4 regions of the Bradyrhizobium sp. AZCC 2230 genome follow, and region 2 is predicted to be linked to each of the others. Evidence: predicted binding sites of a transcription regulator. Region 2 holds the regulator's gene; each other region holds the start of a gene.
What was found. The regulator PhoB, encoded in region 2, activates phosphate uptake and scavenging genes when phosphate is short. The targets are predictions, from matches to a motif close to TGTCATNNANCTGTCAT.

Region 1 (4,192 bases), 1.2 Mb from region 2:
ATGATGATGATCCCGCCCGATCCCGGCTCGTCGCTGCCGCTCTATCTGAAGGCTCTGGGCGAGACGCTCTCGATCGCGCTGCTCGGCACGACGATCGCCGCGTTGTTCGCGCTGCCGGTCAGCCTGCTTGCCGCACGCAATGTCGTGCCGTCGATCATCCTGCGCTTTCCCGTCCGGCGTTTCCTCGATTCGATCCGCGGCGTCGACACGCTGATCTGGGCGCTGGTGTGGATCAATGTCGTTGGGCTCGGCCCGTTCGCCGGCGTGCTCGCCATCGCGGTGTCGGATTTCGGCGCCTTCGGAAAACTGTTCTCGGAGGCGATCGAAGGCGCCGACCAGGAGCAGGTCGAGGGCATCCGGGCCTCCGGCGGCAGCGCCTTGCACGAGATCCGCTTCGGCCTGTTGCCGCAGGTGCTGCCCGTGATCGCGGGCCAGGTGCTCTATTTCATCGAATCGAACACGCGCTCGGCCACCATCATCGGCATCGTCGGCGCCGGCGGCATCGGACTTCAGCTGGCCGAGCAGATCCGCGTGCTGGAATGGCAGAAGGTGTCGTTCCTGATCCTGATGATCCTGGTCGCCGTTGCCGCGATCGATTTCATCTCGAGCAAGCTGCGGTTTGCGATCATTGGGCGAAAGGCCGTGGCCTGATCACAGGTGCCGTAGGGTGGGCAAAGCGAAGCGTGCCCACCACTTCTGTAGTGATGTCGGAAAGATCGTGGGCACGGCGCAAATGCGCCTTTGCCCACCCTACGGCTCCGGATTCGCGGAGAGTGGGGTGAGCCTTTACGGCTCCACCAAAAACTCCACCCGCTCCGCCGCGAACCGCGAGTGCTTCGTCACCAGCGGCTTGCCCTCGAGATCGAGGTCCGTCGCATCGACCACCAGGATCGGCCGCCCCAGCGGCAGATCGAGCCGCGCGGCGTCGGTGGCGTCGACGATGCCGGCGGTGATCCTTGTGGCGCCGCGGCGGTAATCGCCGATCCCGTAATGCTCGAGCATCTTCGTCATCGAGCGCGTCGCGGCAAACACCGTGCCCGCGCCGGGAAACAGGTCCGCAGACAGCCAGGTGGTGGAGACGCAGATCGGCGTGCGGTCGGCGAGGCGGATGGCCTCGATCCGCACCAGCGGCGCGCCGGTCTTCAACCCCAGTTCCCGCGCGACCTCGCGGGTCGCGACGTCTTCTGACGCCTCGATCATCCGGCCATGCGGCTCGCGGCCGTCGGCGCCGACGATCTCCGAGAAGCGCGTGCGCGAGCGCAGCGGATAAGCGAGTTTCTGCGCCTCGACATAGGTTCCGCTGCCGCGCTCGGCGCGCACGATGCCGCGCTCGGCGAGCGCCGCCAGCGCACGTCGCACGGTGTGGCGATTGACGCGATAAGTTTCGGCGATCTCCATCTCGCCCGGCAATTTGTCGCCTGCGGCAAAACGGCCGTCGGCGATGCCGCGCTCGATGCCGTCGGCAACGAGGCGCCATAGCGCAACGCCTGAGGAGGCGGTGTCCTGCATGCTCATGTCGTTGGCCAGCCTAGCCCGAAAATCACACGTTTGTCACGAAACAGTCATGGCGCTTCCTTATCAAGTTGTCTATTATCATAGACAACTTGAGTTCGGCAAGTTCTGTCAAAAGGTCGATGGATTCGGTGACCCAGCACAACACCCAGCAAGCCCAGCGCCAGGCCGCCATGGCCGTGCTGGCGCACGCGGAGGCGGGCGAGATCGCCGCCCGCCTCCGCGTGATCCCCTTGCCCGGCCATCAGGATTTGCGCGCGCCGGAGAACGGTCTGGTGATGCTGCGCGGCCGGGTCGGCGGCGACGGCGCGCCGTTCAATCTCGGCGAGGCCACGGTGTCGCGCGCCGCGGTGCGGCTTGCGAGCGGCGAGGTCGGCTTCGGCTACACGCTCGGGCGCGATGGTGAGAAGGCGCGGCTGATCGCGTTGTGCGACGCGCTGGTTCAGTCGTGCGATTTTGGCGGGCTGGTGGAGCGCGACGTTATCGGGCCGTTGCGAGAGCAGCTTATGATTCGGCGCATGCAGGCGGCGGAAGAGACCGCTGCGACGAAGGTTGATTTCTACACCATGGTGCGCGGTGAGGGGTGAGGCCATGACCACGATTGCGGAACTGCCGCCCGGTTTCGTCGACAAGGTGTTGTCGGCGCAATCGACCTTTCGCTCAGTGATGGATGCGATGGCGCGGCCGGGTGCGGTCCAACGCATCGTGCCGATGGCGGGAACGGCCGGCCCGATGATGCGCGGCACCGCCGCGATCGCGCTGACGCTGTTCGACCACGACACGCCACTCTGGCTCGATGCGGGGATGTCGGAAAGCTCCGACGTCCTGAAATGGCTCAAGTTCCACACCGGCGCGCCGGTGATCCAGGATTCCTCGATCGCGGCCTTCGCACTGATCAGTGACGGCGGTGCGCTGCCCTCGCTCGAGCGTTTTGCGCTCGGCACCAACGAATATCCGGATCGTTCGACGACGATAATCATCCAGGTCGAGAGCCTGGCCTCAGGCCGCAGCTTCGAGCTGCGCGGCCCCGGCATCGACGGTGTCGCAACGCTCCAGGCGTCGATCAAACCGTTCGACCTGTTTGAACGTCTGCGTGTCAACGAGACGCTGTTTCCGCGCGGCATCGACGTGGTTCTGGTCGCCGATGATGCCGTGGTGGCGATTCCGCGCACCACGCGTGTCATGAGCAAGGGAGGCTGACGCATGTATGTCGCAGTCAAAGGCGGCGAACGCGCTATCGAGAACGCCCATCGCCTGCTCGCCAATGCGCGGCGCGGCGACCAGAGCGTTGCGGAAGTCTCCCTCGACCAGATCTCGGAACAGCTCGGGCTCGCCGTCGACCGCGTCATGAGTGAAGGTTCGCTCTATGACCGCGAGCTTGCTGCGCTCGCGATCAAGCAGGCGCGCGGCGATCTGATCGAGGCGATCTTCCTGGTCCGCGCCTTCCGGGCCACCTTGCCGCGCTTCGGCGCCAGCGAGCCGGTCAACACCGGCGCCATGCGGGTGCAGCGGCGGGTGTCCTCGACCTTCAAGGACATTCCCGGCGGCCAGATCCTCGGACCCACCTTCGACTACACCCATCGCCTGCTCGATCCCTCGCTGAGCCAGGGTTTTGTGCCGGAAGCGCCGGCTGTGGCCGCAGCCTCGACGGCACCGACGCCGCGCGTGACGGATATCCTGGGTCGCGATGGGTTGATCGAATCCTCGCCCCAAGCCGACGACGGCGCCAGCGTCGGCGATCTCACCCGCGAGCCGCTGAACTTCCCGGCGGACCGCGATTTGCGCCTGCAAAATCTCGCCCGTGGCGACGAAGGCTTTCTGCTGGCGATGGGCTACTCCACGCAACGTGGCTACGGCCGCAACCATCCCTTCGCCGGCGAGATCCGCTTCGGCGAGGTCGAGGTCGAGTTCGCTGCCGAAGACGTCGGCTTTGCCGTGCCGCTTGGCTCGATCGAGCTGACGGAGTGCCAGATGGTCAACCAGTTCAAGGGTTCGGCGACGGAAGCGCCGTGCTTCACCCGCGGCTATGGCCTCGCCTTCGGCCAGAGCGAGCGCAAGACCATGTCGATGGCGCTCGTCGACCGGGCGCTGCGTGCCCGCGAGCTCGGTGAAGAGGTCGGAGCCCCGGCGCAAGATGAAGAATTCGTGTTGTCGCATTCGGACAACGTCCAGGCGACCGGCTTCGTCGAGCATCTGAAGCTGCCGCATTATGTCGACTTCCAGTCCGAGCTCGGCCTGCTGCGCAAGCTGCGCAAGGAATTTGCCGAAGCCTCTGCCGAAGCCAATGCGCCTGATGCCATGAAGGAGGCCGCGGAATGAACGCGCCCGCCTACAATTTCGCCTATCTCGACGAGCAGACCAAGCGGATGATCCGCCGCGCGATCCTGAAGGCGATTGCGATCCCCGGCTATCAGGTGCCGTTTGCCAGCCGCGAAATGCCGATGCCCTATGGCTGGGGCACCGGCGGCGTGCAGGTGACCGCCGCGATCCTGGGACCGCAAGATGTGCTGAAGGTGATCGACCAGGGCTCCGACGACACCACCAACGCGATCTCGATCCGCAAATTCTTCGCCAAGACTGCCGGCGTCGCCACCACGACCTCGACGGACGAGGCGACCGTGATCCAGACCCGTCACCGTATCCCGGAGACGTCGCTGCACGCTAACCAGGTGCTGGTCTA
Region 2 (4,192 bases):
CGCTCCGGATGTCCCTTGGAGAAGTGATAATGGCGGACCAGCTTGATCACACCCTCCAGCGCTTCCGCGCCGGAATTGCAGAAGAACACGAAGTCCGCAAAACTCTCGTTGCAGAGCCGGTTCGCGAGCTTCTCGCCGTCCGGGCTCTGAAACAGGTTCGACATGTGCCAGAGCTTGGTCGCCTGCTCCTGCAGCGCCTTGACCAGCGCGGGATGGGCATGGCCGAGCGCATTCACCGCCACGCCCGAGGTGAAATCGAGATAGCGATCGCCATTGGTCGCGATCAGCCAGCAGCCTTCGCCGCGCTCGAAACCGATGTCGGCCCTAGCGAAAACGGGGAGCAAATGCGGCGCGGCGCTATTGGTCATGATGGTCTCTTTGGATGTTTCGGACGGCCTGAACGTGCGTTGCGCAGCGCATCATTGGTCCGGAAAACGAAACGTGCCGCCTTTTAAGGGCGGCACGCACCACTATCTTATGCCTGGCACCATTGGTGTCAATGCCGCCCGGAAAGCCCCGCGAAACGCTGATTCCGTAGTCTTGCGGTGCCAAATTTGCGGGGTTTTGGCCACGGAACATGTGGAAGCGAGTCGGCGGACTCTTGCGCGTGAGTCACGCCATATTGTAGCGTTTGGCTTGTCAGATACGACATCTCGTGCAGCGGTTCTGATCCCAAAAGTCCTCATGTACCGGCGTAAACGTTCGGGCGTCTCATTGCGCCCGGCGAGCCTTAAGGGATTCTGGCGGCACGGGTTTTTCGAGGCTTAGGCATTCGTCGTGCCGCCCCAGGATGGCAGGCGCGCGGCGAAGGAAAGGTTACAATGACGGTTTTGACCTGGTCCGACGATCGCGTCGAGCAGTTGAAAAAGCTCTGGGAGGCCGGACTTTCGGCCAGCCAGATCGCCGCTGAGCTTGGGAATGTCACCCGCAACGCCGTGATCGGCAAGGTGCACAGGCTCGGCCTGTCGGGCCGCGCCAAGAGCCCGTCTTCGGCAGCTCCGCGGCCGCGCAAGGCGCGTCCGGCGCAGCACATGATGCGGGTGAGCAGGCCCATCGCGCGCGGCAACACCGCGCTGGCGCAGGCCTTCGAGGTCGAGGTGGAGGCTGAACCGGTCACCTACGACAACGTGGTACCGATGAGCCAGCGGCTGTCGCTGCTCGAATTGAACGAGGCCACCTGCCACTGGCCGGTCGGCGATCCCTCGAGCCCGGATTTCTTCTTCTGCGGCGGCAAGGCGCTCTCCGGCCTGCCCTATTGCGCCCAGCACTCGCGGGTGGCGTATCAGCCGGCAGCGGATCGTCGGCGCGCTCCGGCGAAGCCGCCGCGGTAGGCTCAGCTCCAAACGACAACGTCCGGGCCTGGTGCGCAATTGCGCATGGGGCCGGGACGATCGGCAGAAGATCAGCGCGCCTTCGGCGCGCTTTTTGTTTGAGGTCCGTCCGCTCAGGCCTGCTCGGCCTTCGCGAACCGATCATCGAGCGCATAGCCCGCACCGCGCACGGTGCGGATCGGGTCCTGCTCGCGGCCGAGATTGAGCAGCTTGCGCAGGCGGCCGATATGCACGTCGACGGTACGCTCGTCGATGTAGATGTCGCGACCCCAGACGCTGTCGAGCAGCTGCTCGCGCGAGAACACGCGGCCGGGATGCTCCAGGAAGAACTCAAGCAGGCGATATTCGGTCGGACCGAGATCGATCGGCCGGCCGGAGCGCGCCACGCGACGCTTTTCGCGGTCGAGCTCGATATCGCCGAAAGCGAGCACCGTGGCGAGCCGCTCGGGGCTCGCGCGCCGGAGCAGGCCCTTCACACGCGCCAGCAGCTCGGGCACCGAGAACGGCTTGACGATGTAATCGTCGGCGCCGGTCGCCAGGCCCCGCACCCGCTCACTCTCCTCGCCGCGCGCGGTGAGCATGATGATCGGCAGCTGCTTGGTGTCGGACCGCGCACGCAGCCTGCGGCACAGCTCGATGCCGGATAGTCCCGGCAACATCCAGTCGAGCACGATCAGATCGGGGATGTGCTCCTTGAGACGGGTGTCGGCGTCGTCGCCGCGCATCACCGTCTCGACGTCATAGCCGTCGCCTTCGAGGTTGTAGCGGAGGAGCTCGGTAAGAGCTTCCTCGTCCTCAACCACCATAATGCGTGCGCCCATGGGGTCGTCGCTCCTTAAGGATTCAAGTATTGGGGACCGTCGTGGCGAAGGTCGTCATGTCGCCCTTCGGTCGCTTGTCGGTGATGGCCTGGCCTTCGATCATGTAGAACACGGTCTCGGCAATGTTGGTGGCGTGGTCGCCGATCCGCTCGATGTTCTTGGCGCAGAACATCAGGTGGATGCAGAACGAGATGTTGCGCGGATCCTCCATCATGTAGGTGAGGAGCTCGCGGAACAGCGAGGTGCAGATGGCGTCGACTTCCTCGTCGCCCTTCCACACCGCCATCGCCGCCGGCAGGTCGTGCGCGGCATAGGCATCCAGCACCGATTTGACCTGCTGCTGCACGAGGTCGGTCATGTGCTCGAGGCCGCGGAACAGCTTGAGCGGATGGAAATCCGTCTCCAGCGCCGCGACGCGCTTGCCCATGTTCTTTGCGAGGTCGCCGATCCGCTCGAGATCGGTGGCGACGCGCATGGCGCCGACGATCTCGCGCAGATCCACCGCCATCGGCTGGCGGCGCGCGATCGTGAGCACGGCGCGCTCCTCGATCTTCTTCTGCAGCGTGTCGAGCTCGGCGTCGGTGGTGACGACGCGCTGGCCGAGCGCGACGTCGCGGCGGATCAGCGCGTCGACGGAATCGACGATCATGCGCTCGGCGATGCCGCCCATCTCGGCGACCAGGCGCGTGAGCTCCTGGAGGTCGGTGTCGAAGGCCTTTGCGGTATGTTCAGAACCCATATTCCGTCTCCTCAGCCGAACCGGCCGGTGATGTAATCCTGCGTGCGCCGGTCGGTCGGCGACGTGAAGATCTTGCTGGTGTCGTCGAACTCGATCAGCTCGCCGAGATACATGAAGGCGGTCTTGTCGGAGACGCGGGCCGCCTGCTGCATGTTGTGGGTCACGATCGCGATCGTATAGTTCTCGGACAGTTCCTGGATCAGCTCCTCGACCTTGGCGGTCGAGATCGGATCGAGCGCCGAGCAGGGCTCGTCGAACAGGATCACCTCGGGCCGCACGGCGACGGTGCGGGCGATGCAGAGGCGCTGCTGCTGGCCGCCGGAGAGCGACAGACCGGAGGCGTTGAGCTTGTCCTTGACCTCATTCCACAGCGCGCCGCCGCGCAGCGCCTTCTCGACGCGGTCGTCCATCTCCGACTTCGAGATCTTCTCGTACAGACGGATACCAAACGCGATGTTCTCGTAGATCGTCATCGGGAACGGCGTCGGCTTCTGGAACACCATGCCGACGCGGGCGCGCAGCAGGTTGAGATCGAGCTTGGGGTCGAGGATGTTGGTCTGGTCGAGGATCAGCTGGCCGGTGACGCGCTGACCCGGATAGAGGTCGTACATCCGGTTGAAGATGCGCAGCAGGGTCGACTTGCCGCAGCCGGACGGGCCGATGAAGGCCGTGACGCGGTTGGCGCCGAGCGCCATATTGATGTTCTTCAGCGCGTGGTGCTCGCCGTAATAGAAGTTGAGATTGCGCACCGTCACCTTGGCGGGGGCATCGGGCAGCACCGGCGCCTGGGGCAGGCCGCCGGCCGCGCTCATCGATACGGAAACATCACTCATTTTGCGGTCCTCTCGGCGCCAAGAATGCGCGCGCCAATGTTCAGGGCAAGCACGGTCAGGGTAATCAGCAGCGCGCCGCTCCAGGCGAGCTGCTTCCAATAGGCGTAGGGGCTCTGGACGAAGTTATTGATGGTGACCGGCAGGTTCGCCATCGTCTTGTTCAGGCCGAGGCTGAAGAACTGGTTCGACAGCGCGGTGAAGAGCAGCGGCGCGGTTTCGCCGGCGACGCGGGCGGTGGCGAGTAGCACGCCGGTGATGAGACCGGAGCGCGCAGCGCGATAAGCGATCCGCTTGATCACCAGCGAGCGCGGCAGGCCAAGGGCGGAAGCCGCCTCACGCAGCGCGTTCGGCACCAGCAGCAGCATGTCCTCGGTCGTGCGCAGCACCACCGGGATCACGATCACGGCCAGCGCAAGCGAGCCTGCGATCGCCGAGAAGCCGCGCATCGGCACCACCACCGCGCCGTAG
Region 3 (4,192 bases), 390 kb from region 2:
GTTGCCGTCGAGCAGCGGATTCCAGTCGACGCCGGCGGCGCGCAAGTATCGCGCGAGCACACCGAGCGAGGGATGCAGCATGAAGATCCAGAGCACGCCGACCACGGGCGGTGCGACCGCATAGGGCCAGATCAAAAGCGTACGGTAGAGCATCGAGCCGCGCAGCGGCTTGTCCGCCATCACGGCGAGCAGCAGCGCAAAGGACAGCGACGAGAGGGCGATGGCGAACGAGAAGACGAAGGTCCGGACGACCGCCTCGAAATAAGCGGGGTCCTTCAGCAGGTCGATGTAATTGTCGAACCAGACGAAGCTCGACGAGAGACCAAAGGCGTCCTGGAGCAGGAACGACTGGATCACCGCCTGCAAGGCCGGCCAATAGAAAAATATCAGGACGATCGCGAGTTGCGGGGCAACCAGCGCGTAGGGCAACAGCCTTGATTGGAAAATGGCTTGCTTTTGCATGATGGGGTGGTGCCGGCAGGCCGCTCATCGTACGGCCTGCCGGCGCCTTCGCCTTATTTTACAGCGGTCTTTTCGAACTGACGCAGCATCGTGTTGCCGCGCTCGACGGCCGCATCCAGCGCCTGCTTGGCGGTCTTCTTGCCGGCCAGCGCCTGCTCGATCTCTTCCGACCAGACGTCACGCAGCTGAACCATGTTGCCGAGGCGCAGACCGCGCGAGTTCTCGGTCGGCTCCTTGTTGGTCAGCTCGAGCAGCGGGGTCTCGAGGTAGGGCTGGTCCTTGTAGAAACCCTCGGTCTTGGCCTTCTCATAGGCGGCCTTGGTGATCGGCAGATAGCCGGACGCCTTGTGGATGTAGACCTGGCGATCGGTATCCGAGAGGAAGGTCAGGAATTTTGCGACGCCCTTGTATTCGTCGGCCGATTTGCCGCCCATGATCCAGAGCGACGCGCCGCCGATGATCGAGTTCTGCGGTGCGCCCTTGACGTCCGGATAGTACGGCATCGGTGCAGCGGTGAAGTTGAACTTGGCCTGCGCCTTGACGTTGCCGAAGAAGGCGGACGAGGTGATGTAGATCGGGCACTCGCCCGAAGTGAATCGGCCTTCGCCGGTGTTGGTGCGGCCAGCGTAGTCGTAGATCTTGTCCTTCTGTAGCTCGACCAGCTTCTCGAGGTGCTTCAGCTGGAGCGGCCCGTTGAACTCGAGCACGGTGTCGAAGCCGTCGAGGCCGTTGGCCTTGCTGGCGAGCGGCACGTTGTGCCAGGCGGAGAGCTGCTCGAGATTGACCCAGGTGACCCAGGAGCCGGAGAAGCCGCAGGTCGGATGACCGTTGTCATGGAGCTTCTTGGCGGCTTCGAAGGTCTCGGGCCAGGTCTTCGGGATCTCGACATTCGCCTTCTTGAGCTCGTCGAGGTTGACCCACATGACGGTCGACGACGAGTTGAAGGGGAAGGACAGCATCTCGCCCTTCGAGGTCGAGTAGTAGCCCGTGATCGCGGACAGATAGTTCTTCGGATCGAATTTCTCGCCGGCATCAGCCATCAGCTTGTAGACGGGCTTCACGGCGCCGGTCGCGGCCATCATGGTCGCGGTGCCGACTTCGAACACCTGCATGACGTGCGGAGCGTTGCCGGCGCGGAAGGCCGCGATGCCGGCGTTCATCGTGTCGGGATAGTTGCCCTTGTAGGTCGGGATGACCTTGTAGTCGGTCTGCGACGCATTGAAGTCGGTGGCGAGCTTGACGATGACGTCATTGTTGGCGCCCGTCATCGCATGCCACCACTGGATCTCGGTCACAGCCAGCGCCGGCGAAGCCGTCATGCCAACCGCGATTGCAACAGCGGCAGCCGCCCCAAAATGTCGAAGAGCCATCAAGTAACCTCCCTTGGCCGTTCTCTTGGCCGTCAAAAAGAAGCGCTTGCGCTAGCAGCGCCATATGACGTTCACATGACTGTGTAGGCGGCCGAAACGAAAGCGGCAAGCGCGGGAAAAGGGAAGCCGTCAAATAGGCGAATGCCAAACGGGCAGCCGCATCCGTTCGCGGTGCACACTAGTGCCCGCGCCGCAGTGCGGCATCGCTCGCTGGATGTGGTGGGCAGGCCCTTAGCGCTTGCGCTCGGGACCGCAGACCGTGCCCTTCGCGACCATCGCGTCGATCTCCGCCTTTGAGTAGCCGAACTCACCCAGCACCTCCTGGGCGTGCTGGCTGAACTTCGGCGGCGGGCGGCGCAGGCTCGGCTTGCTGCGATCGAGCCGGATCGGCGAGGCCACGCCCTTGTACCAGTCCTTCTCGATGACATCGCCGCGCGCGATCGTGTGCGGGTTGGTCAAGGCCTGGTCGATCTTCTGTACGGGACCTGCGGGCAGGCCCGCGGCCAGTAGGCGATTGCACAACGGCTCGGCCTCGTGCTGGCTGAACACGGCGGCAAGTTCGGCACGCAACGCCTCGCGATTGGCGATGCGGTCCTTGTTGCGGGCAAAGCGCGGATCGGTGCCGAGCTCGGGCTTGCCGATTTCCTTGGCGAGCTTGCGGAAGGTGCCGTCATTGCCGACGCCGATGAAGATGTTGTCGGTCTTGGTCGGGAAGATCGCGTAAGGAACGAGGTTGGGATGCTCGTTGCCGGTGAGGCCGGGCGGCTTGCCATGCATGAAATAATTCGCGGTGTGCGGATGCATGATGGCAAGGCCGGTCTCGTACAGCGTCGTCTCCAGGAACTGGCCCTTGCCCGAGCGCTGCCGCTCCGACAGTGCCATCAGGATGCCGATCGCTGCGTAAAGACCGGTGGTGATGTCGACCAAGGGCACGCCGATCCGCATCGGGCCGCTCTCCGGCGAGCCGGTCGCCGCGATCATGCCGGTCATGGCCTGGATGATGGCGTCATAGCCGGGATTGCCGCCGCGCGGGCCGTCGGCGCCGAAGCCGCAGATCCGGCAATGCACGAGGCGCGGATATTTCTTGCTGAGCACATCGTTGCCGATGCCCCATTTCTCCAGCGTGCCCGGCTTGAAATTCTCGATCAGGACGTCGGCGGTCTCCAGCATCTTGAGCAGCACGACACGGCCGCCCTCGGAAGCGAGATCGAGGCCGATCGAGCGCTTGTTGCGGTTGATGCCGACGAAATAAGCCGCGTCGTCGTCGTGGAAGGGAGGACCCCAATCGCGCACCTCGTCGCCCGCGGGCGGCTCGACCTTGATCACATCGGCGCCATGGTCGGCGAGGATCTGGGTGCAGTAGGGGCCGCCGAGCACGCGCGTAAGATCGATCACGCGCAGTCCGCTCATTGCGCCGGTTGCGGCTTCAGTCATGCCTTCGCTTCCCTGTGTCGATATTTGACCACAGGCCTAGCGAGGTTCGTCCAAGCCAGCAATGGCTTGTCGCGTGGGGGCGTATGCGTCGCGGCACAATCCCGCGGCGTGGCAAATCAAGCAGAGGCGGCCGGCCCGAGGGGGATCCCGGGCCAGCCAATCCACCGTCTGATCAGACGACCGTCAGGCGGACGTCGACATTGCCGCGCGTCGCGTTGGAATACGGGCACACCTGGTGCGCTTTCTCGACCAGCGCCTCGGCCTCAGTGCGGGACAGGCCCGGCAGCGAGACGGCCAGATCGATGTCGAGGCCGAAGCCGCCGGCCGAGCGCGGGCCGATGCCGACGGTCGAGGTCACGGAGGCGTCGGCGGGGACCTTTGGGCCGCCCTGCGAGGACACGAACTTCATCGCGCCGATGAAGCAGGCGGCATAGCCGGCCGCAAACAGCTGCTCGGGATTGTTGCCGGCGCCACCGCCGCCGCCGAGCTCCTTCGGCGTGGTAAGCTTGACGTCGAGCGCGCCGTCGAGGGTCGCAGCATGGCCGTCACGGCCGCCGGTGGCTTTTGCGCTGGTCTTGTAGAGGACGTTCACGGACATTTTCGTCTCCCTTGGGGTATTCGGGTTGCGGTGACGCCTATATCGCAAACAATTAGATTGTGCGCAATTCAAATCTGCATGCCTCACATTTAATTGTTCGCAATTGAATGTCGGCCCGCCCGGTCCCACAATGCGGGTCAATCTCGTGAGATTCTCTATGGCCCGGAAATTATCGACCCTGGATCCCCAACGGCTCGACAACCAGATCTGCTTCGCCGTCTATTCCGCCGCGCACGCCTTCAACCGCGTCTACAAGCCGCTGCTCGACCGGCTCGGCCTGACCTATCCGCAATATCTGGTGATGCTGGTGCTGTGGGAGCGCGACGAC
Region 4 (4,192 bases), 4.7 Mb from region 2:
GTTTTCGGTGGTGGCGCCGACCATGACGACGGTGCCGTCCTCCATCACCGGCAGAAACGAATCCTGCTGGGCGCGGTTGAAACGATGCACCTCGTCGACGAACAGCAGCGTGCCCTTGCCCATCTCGCGGCGGGCGCGCGCGGCATCGAATGCTTTCTTCAAATCAGCGACGCCGGAGAACACCGCGGAGATCTGCTCGAAATGCAGATCGGTCGCATCCGCGAGCAGCCGCGCCACCGTGGTCTTGCCGGTGCCGGGCGGCCCCCAGAACACCAGCGAACCGAGCGTGCGGGTCTCCAGCATGCGCGTCAGCGCGCCGTCGGGGCCGAGGATGTGATCCTGGCCGACGACCTCCGACAGTGCACGCGGCCGTAAGCGATCCGGCAGCGGGTGCGGGGCTTCTTGATCGAGCCCCGCCGCGGCAAAGAGCGTCGGCGTCTCCTGTGGTCGTTTCGGACTCATCCGCCCAGCGTGACGTTGATCTGCTGGCCGCCGCGCACCAGCGTGATGCGCCAGAGCCGCTGGCTTACGCCCGCCGCCTTCTCGAGGTCGCCGGTCTTGCCGATCTTCTGGTTGTTGACGGTCACAATGATGTCGCCCTTCTGGAAACCGACCTGAGCGGCCGGCGAGTCATCACCGAGCTCGGTGATGACGACACCTTCGGTATCGGCGTCGAGATGCAGCTCGTCGGCCACCGCAGGCGTGATGCTGGAGACCTTCGCGCCCTGGAACGGCGAGCGCGCGGTGACGACGAGCTCGTTACGCCCCGTATCCGGCGCAGTCTCCAGTGCCACAGCCAGCTTCGTCGGCTTGCCGCCGCGCTGTACGTCGATCTGCGCCGTACCGCCGAGCGGACGGGTGGCGAAGCGGTAGTCGAACGCGTTGGGATCGTCCACGGTCTGGCCATCGATCCCGGTGATGAGGTCGGAGGATTTCAATCCCGCCTTCGCGGCGGGCCCGTTGGGGACGACGCTTGCGACCAGCGCACCGCTAGGCGAGCGCAGGCCGAGGCTCTCGGCGATCTCGGGCGTCACCGCCTGCAGCTTCGCCCCTAGCCATGGCCGCTTCACCGCCTTGCCGCCGCCCTTGGCGGAGGCGACGACGACGCGCACCATGTTGGCGGGGATCGCAAAGCCGATGCCCTGCGAGCCGCCGGAGCGCGAGTAGATCGCGGTGTTGATGCCGGCAAGCCGGCCGTTCATGTCGACCAGCGCGCCGCCGGAATTGCCGGGATTGATCGCAGCATCAGTCTGGATGAAGAACTGGTAGTCGGTGATGCCGACCTGCGTGCGCGCGAGCGCCGAGATGATGCCGTGGGTCACGGTCTGGCCGACGCCGAAAGGGTTGCCGATCGCCATCACGACGTCGCCGACCATCAGCTCATCCGAATTGGTGAATTCGAGCGCCGGAAACTTCTCCTTGGTATCCTTCAGACGCAGCACCGCGAGATCGCTGCGGGAGTCCTTCAGCACGATCTCAGCCTCGAACTCGCGCTTGTCCGACAGCGACACCTTCACCTGGTCGGCGCCCTCGATGACATGGACGTTGGTGACGACGAGCCCGGAGGAATCGACGATCACGCCCGAACCCAGCGACCGCTGCACCTGCTCCTGCTGCTGGCCGCCGCCGAAGAAACGGCGGAAGATCGGGTCGTCCAGCAGCGGATTGCGGTTCTGCACCACCTTGGCGGCATAGACGTTGACGACCGCCGGCTGCACCCGCTGCACGATCGGCGCATAGGACAGCCGCAGCTCGGCCGGCGACGACGGGACACGACGGTCCTGCGCCGCCGCCGGATTGAAGTGGGCCGAAAAGCCTATGCACAATGCCGTGACGATGGCGGTCCAGTTCGCTCGAAACATTCCTACCTCTTGGAAAAGAGGCCGGAATATAGGCGCGTTCGCCCCCCAATAGAAGGGCGCCGGGCGGCAATATTCGGGCCCCTTCCAGTGTGGCCGGCATGCCAGCTCCGCGTACAAAATGACAATTTGGGAGGCGCTGCACATTGGCATGATGCGCGTCATATTGCATGCTGCGGAGTGGCGGATTCGGCTGCGGCGAATTTGCATCAGGTGGAACCATTGCAGCCGTAGCGCGCTGTCGCGGGACAGTCATCGATCATTCTTAGGCTCTCCCGTTACGACTTGGGGAAGTTGGTCGAACCGATGGAGTGGTGACGTGAGCAGGACAAGAATAACAGCCACGGCGATTGGGCTCGCCGGGGTGCTGGTGGCATCGCAGGCCCAGGCACAATCAGCAAGCAGCGATCAGGAGATTGCACTGCTGAAACAGCAGTTGAAGATGCTGGAGCAGAAGCTCGACAAGCTTCAGAACCAGACTGCCGCGAACACGGCGGCCGCGGCAAAGACGAAGGCAGAAGCGAAAGCCGAGGCGCGCTCGGAGGCGAAGGCCGTGGTCGCCAACGCCAACGCCGCCATTCCGGTCAAGGGGCCGGTCGCACCATCCGGCGTCGTGGTGACGATGCCAAACAACCGGCCGACCATCTGCACCGCAGACGAGCAGAACTGCGTCGCCATCACCAGCCGCGTGCACTGGGATGTCGGCGGTTACAATTATCGTCCCAACACGGCAGCGACTGTGCCGCAACAGCTCGACAGCGGCGAGAACGTCCGCCGTGCGCGTATCGGCATCGTCGGCAAGTTCTTCGGCGACTGGAATTACTCCCTGATCTACGACTTCGGCGGCACGGCTGACGGGTTTGGCGGCACCGGCGCGGCCGGCGCCACCCCTGTCGGCTTCCTGCCGGGCGGCGGGACGTCGGGCATCGAGAATGCCTTTCTCAGCTACACCGGCCTCAAGCCATTCGGCGGCAAGATGGCGATCGAAGCCGGCGTCATGGACATCGCCTGGACGCTCGACGAATCCACCAGCTCCAACGACATCATGTTCATGGAGCGCGCCTCGGCCGGCATCATCGCGCAAAACATCGCGGCCGGCGACTTCCGCTCGGCCGTCGGCACCCGCTGGTGGAATGACCAGCTCTGGATGGGCGCCTATGTCACCGGACCGACCACGGGCCAGATCCACTCTGCGTCCAGCGTCTCTCCGCCCGGCACCAGCGAGCAATATGGCGCGGTCGTTCGCGTCGCCGGCAATCCGATCAGCGGCAACGGCTACTCGGTGCATATCGGCGCGGACGCGGAATGGCTGATCCAGCCGCCGCGTAATCTGATAACGCAGGCGCAGACACTCACGCTCAGCGACCGGGGGGAGCTGCGGATCGATCCGACGACGCTGATATCGACCGGCGCGATCGCCAACGTCTCCGGAGCACAGGTCTACGGCGTCGAGGCGGCGGCGACCTATGGCGCGTTCATCGCGCAGGGCGAATACTACTGGTTCAACGTCGATCGCACAGCCAACACAGGCCTGCCGCCGTTCGGCGCGTCGAGCCTGAAATTCGATGGTGGCTACGCGCAGGTCGGTTACGTGCTGACCGGCGAGGGCCGTGCCTACAACGCGGCGAGCGCCTCGTACGGCGGCGTCAAGCCGGCAAATCCCTTCTCCCTCACCGGCGGCGGCTGGGGTGCCTGGGAAATCGCCGGACGCGTGAGCACGATGAATCTGAACGATCAGCTCGCGACTGCGGCCGGCATCGCGGGTGGACGCCAGACCATCTATACCGCCGCGCTGAACTGGTACGTCAACAACAACGTCCGCTTCATGCTCGACTATCTGCATGGCGACATCTCCAAGCAGGCGAGCGCCGTCTCCGCGGTGAATACGGGCTCGACGTTCAATGCGATCGCGATGCGTACCCAGGTCGCGTTCTGACCTGACGTCGCATTCTGACAAAAAGCGCCGGGAGTGGCACGTGCCGCTCCCGGCAATGGTATCCAAACGGGTACTATGTCCCCGAATTCGCAGTACTTGCCAAATGGGAGCCATGGCGACAGTTAGAGCGGCAGGCGAACACGCCATCTGATGGAGACAAGCCATGAAGGCCGTCGGCTACAAAAAATCGCTTCCGATCGAAGATCAGGACGCGCTGATTGATTTCGAGACCACCAAACCCGAGCCCAAGGGACGCGACATCCGCGTCGCCGTGAAGGCGATCTCGGCCAACCGCGGTCGATTACAAGGTGCGCAAGCGCGCCGCCCCGCCCGAAGGCGAGACCAAGATTTTGGGCTATGACGCAGCCGGCGTGGTCGACGCCGTCGGGCCCGAGGT

Region 1: phnF (phosphonate metabolism transcriptional regulator PhnF) is a predicted target of PhoB. The motif match lies at 1,550-1,566, and genes of this name have one in related genera.
Region 3: ugpB (sn-glycerol-3-phosphate ABC transporter substrate-binding protein UgpB) is a predicted target of PhoB. The motif match lies at 1,897-1,913, and genes of this name have one in related genera.
Region 4: V1280_RS10350 (OprO/OprP family phosphate-selective porin) is a predicted target of PhoB. The motif match lies at 2,099-2,115, and genes of this name have one in related genera.

The regions. Positions count from the first base shown of each region.
Region 1 is NZ_JAZHRS010000001.1:5,575,125-5,579,316, reverse strand. Features, by position in the region: gene phnE (phosphonate ABC transporter, permease protein PhnE) at 1-651, shown strand, start outside; gene phnF (phosphonate metabolism transcriptional regulator PhnF) at 787-1,515, opposite strand; gene phnG (phosphonate C-P lyase system protein PhnG) at 1,635-2,099, shown strand; gene phnH (phosphonate C-P lyase system protein PhnH) at 2,104-2,712, shown strand; gene V1280_RS26720 (carbon-phosphorus lyase complex subunit PhnI) at 2,716-3,831, shown strand; gene V1280_RS26715 (alpha-D-ribose 1-methylphosphonate 5-phosphate C-P-lyase PhnJ) at 3,828-4,192, shown strand, end outside.
Region 2 is NZ_JAZHRS010000001.1:6,790,067-6,794,258, reverse strand. Features, by position in the region: gene V1280_RS32425 (aspartate aminotransferase family protein) at 1-368, opposite strand, end outside; gene V1280_RS32420 (GcrA family cell cycle regulator) at 822-1,331, shown strand; gene phoB (phosphate regulon transcriptional regulator PhoB) at 1,445-2,152, opposite strand; gene phoU (phosphate signaling complex protein PhoU) at 2,175-2,891, opposite strand; gene pstB (phosphate ABC transporter ATP-binding protein PstB) at 2,903-3,724, opposite strand; gene pstA (phosphate ABC transporter permease PstA) at 3,721-4,192, opposite strand, start outside.
Region 3 is NZ_JAZHRS010000001.1:6,395,510-6,399,701, forward strand. Features, by position in the region: gene ugpA (sn-glycerol-3-phosphate ABC transporter permease UgpA) at 1-462, opposite strand, end outside; gene ugpB (sn-glycerol-3-phosphate ABC transporter substrate-binding protein UgpB) at 516-1,832, opposite strand; gene V1280_RS30690 (CaiB/BaiF CoA transferase family protein) at 2,064-3,266, opposite strand; gene V1280_RS30695 (organic hydroperoxide resistance protein) at 3,439-3,864, opposite strand; gene V1280_RS30700 (MarR family winged helix-turn-helix transcriptional regulator) at 4,022-4,192, shown strand, end outside.
Region 4 is NZ_JAZHRS010000001.1:2,119,919-2,124,110, forward strand. Features, by position in the region: gene V1280_RS10340 (replication-associated recombination protein A) at 1-462, opposite strand, end outside; gene V1280_RS10345 (DegQ family serine endoprotease) at 459-1,862, opposite strand; gene V1280_RS10350 (OprO/OprP family phosphate-selective porin) at 2,179-3,795, shown strand; partial or broken gene V1280_RS10355 (zinc-binding alcohol dehydrogenase family protein) at 3,959-4,192, shown strand, end outside.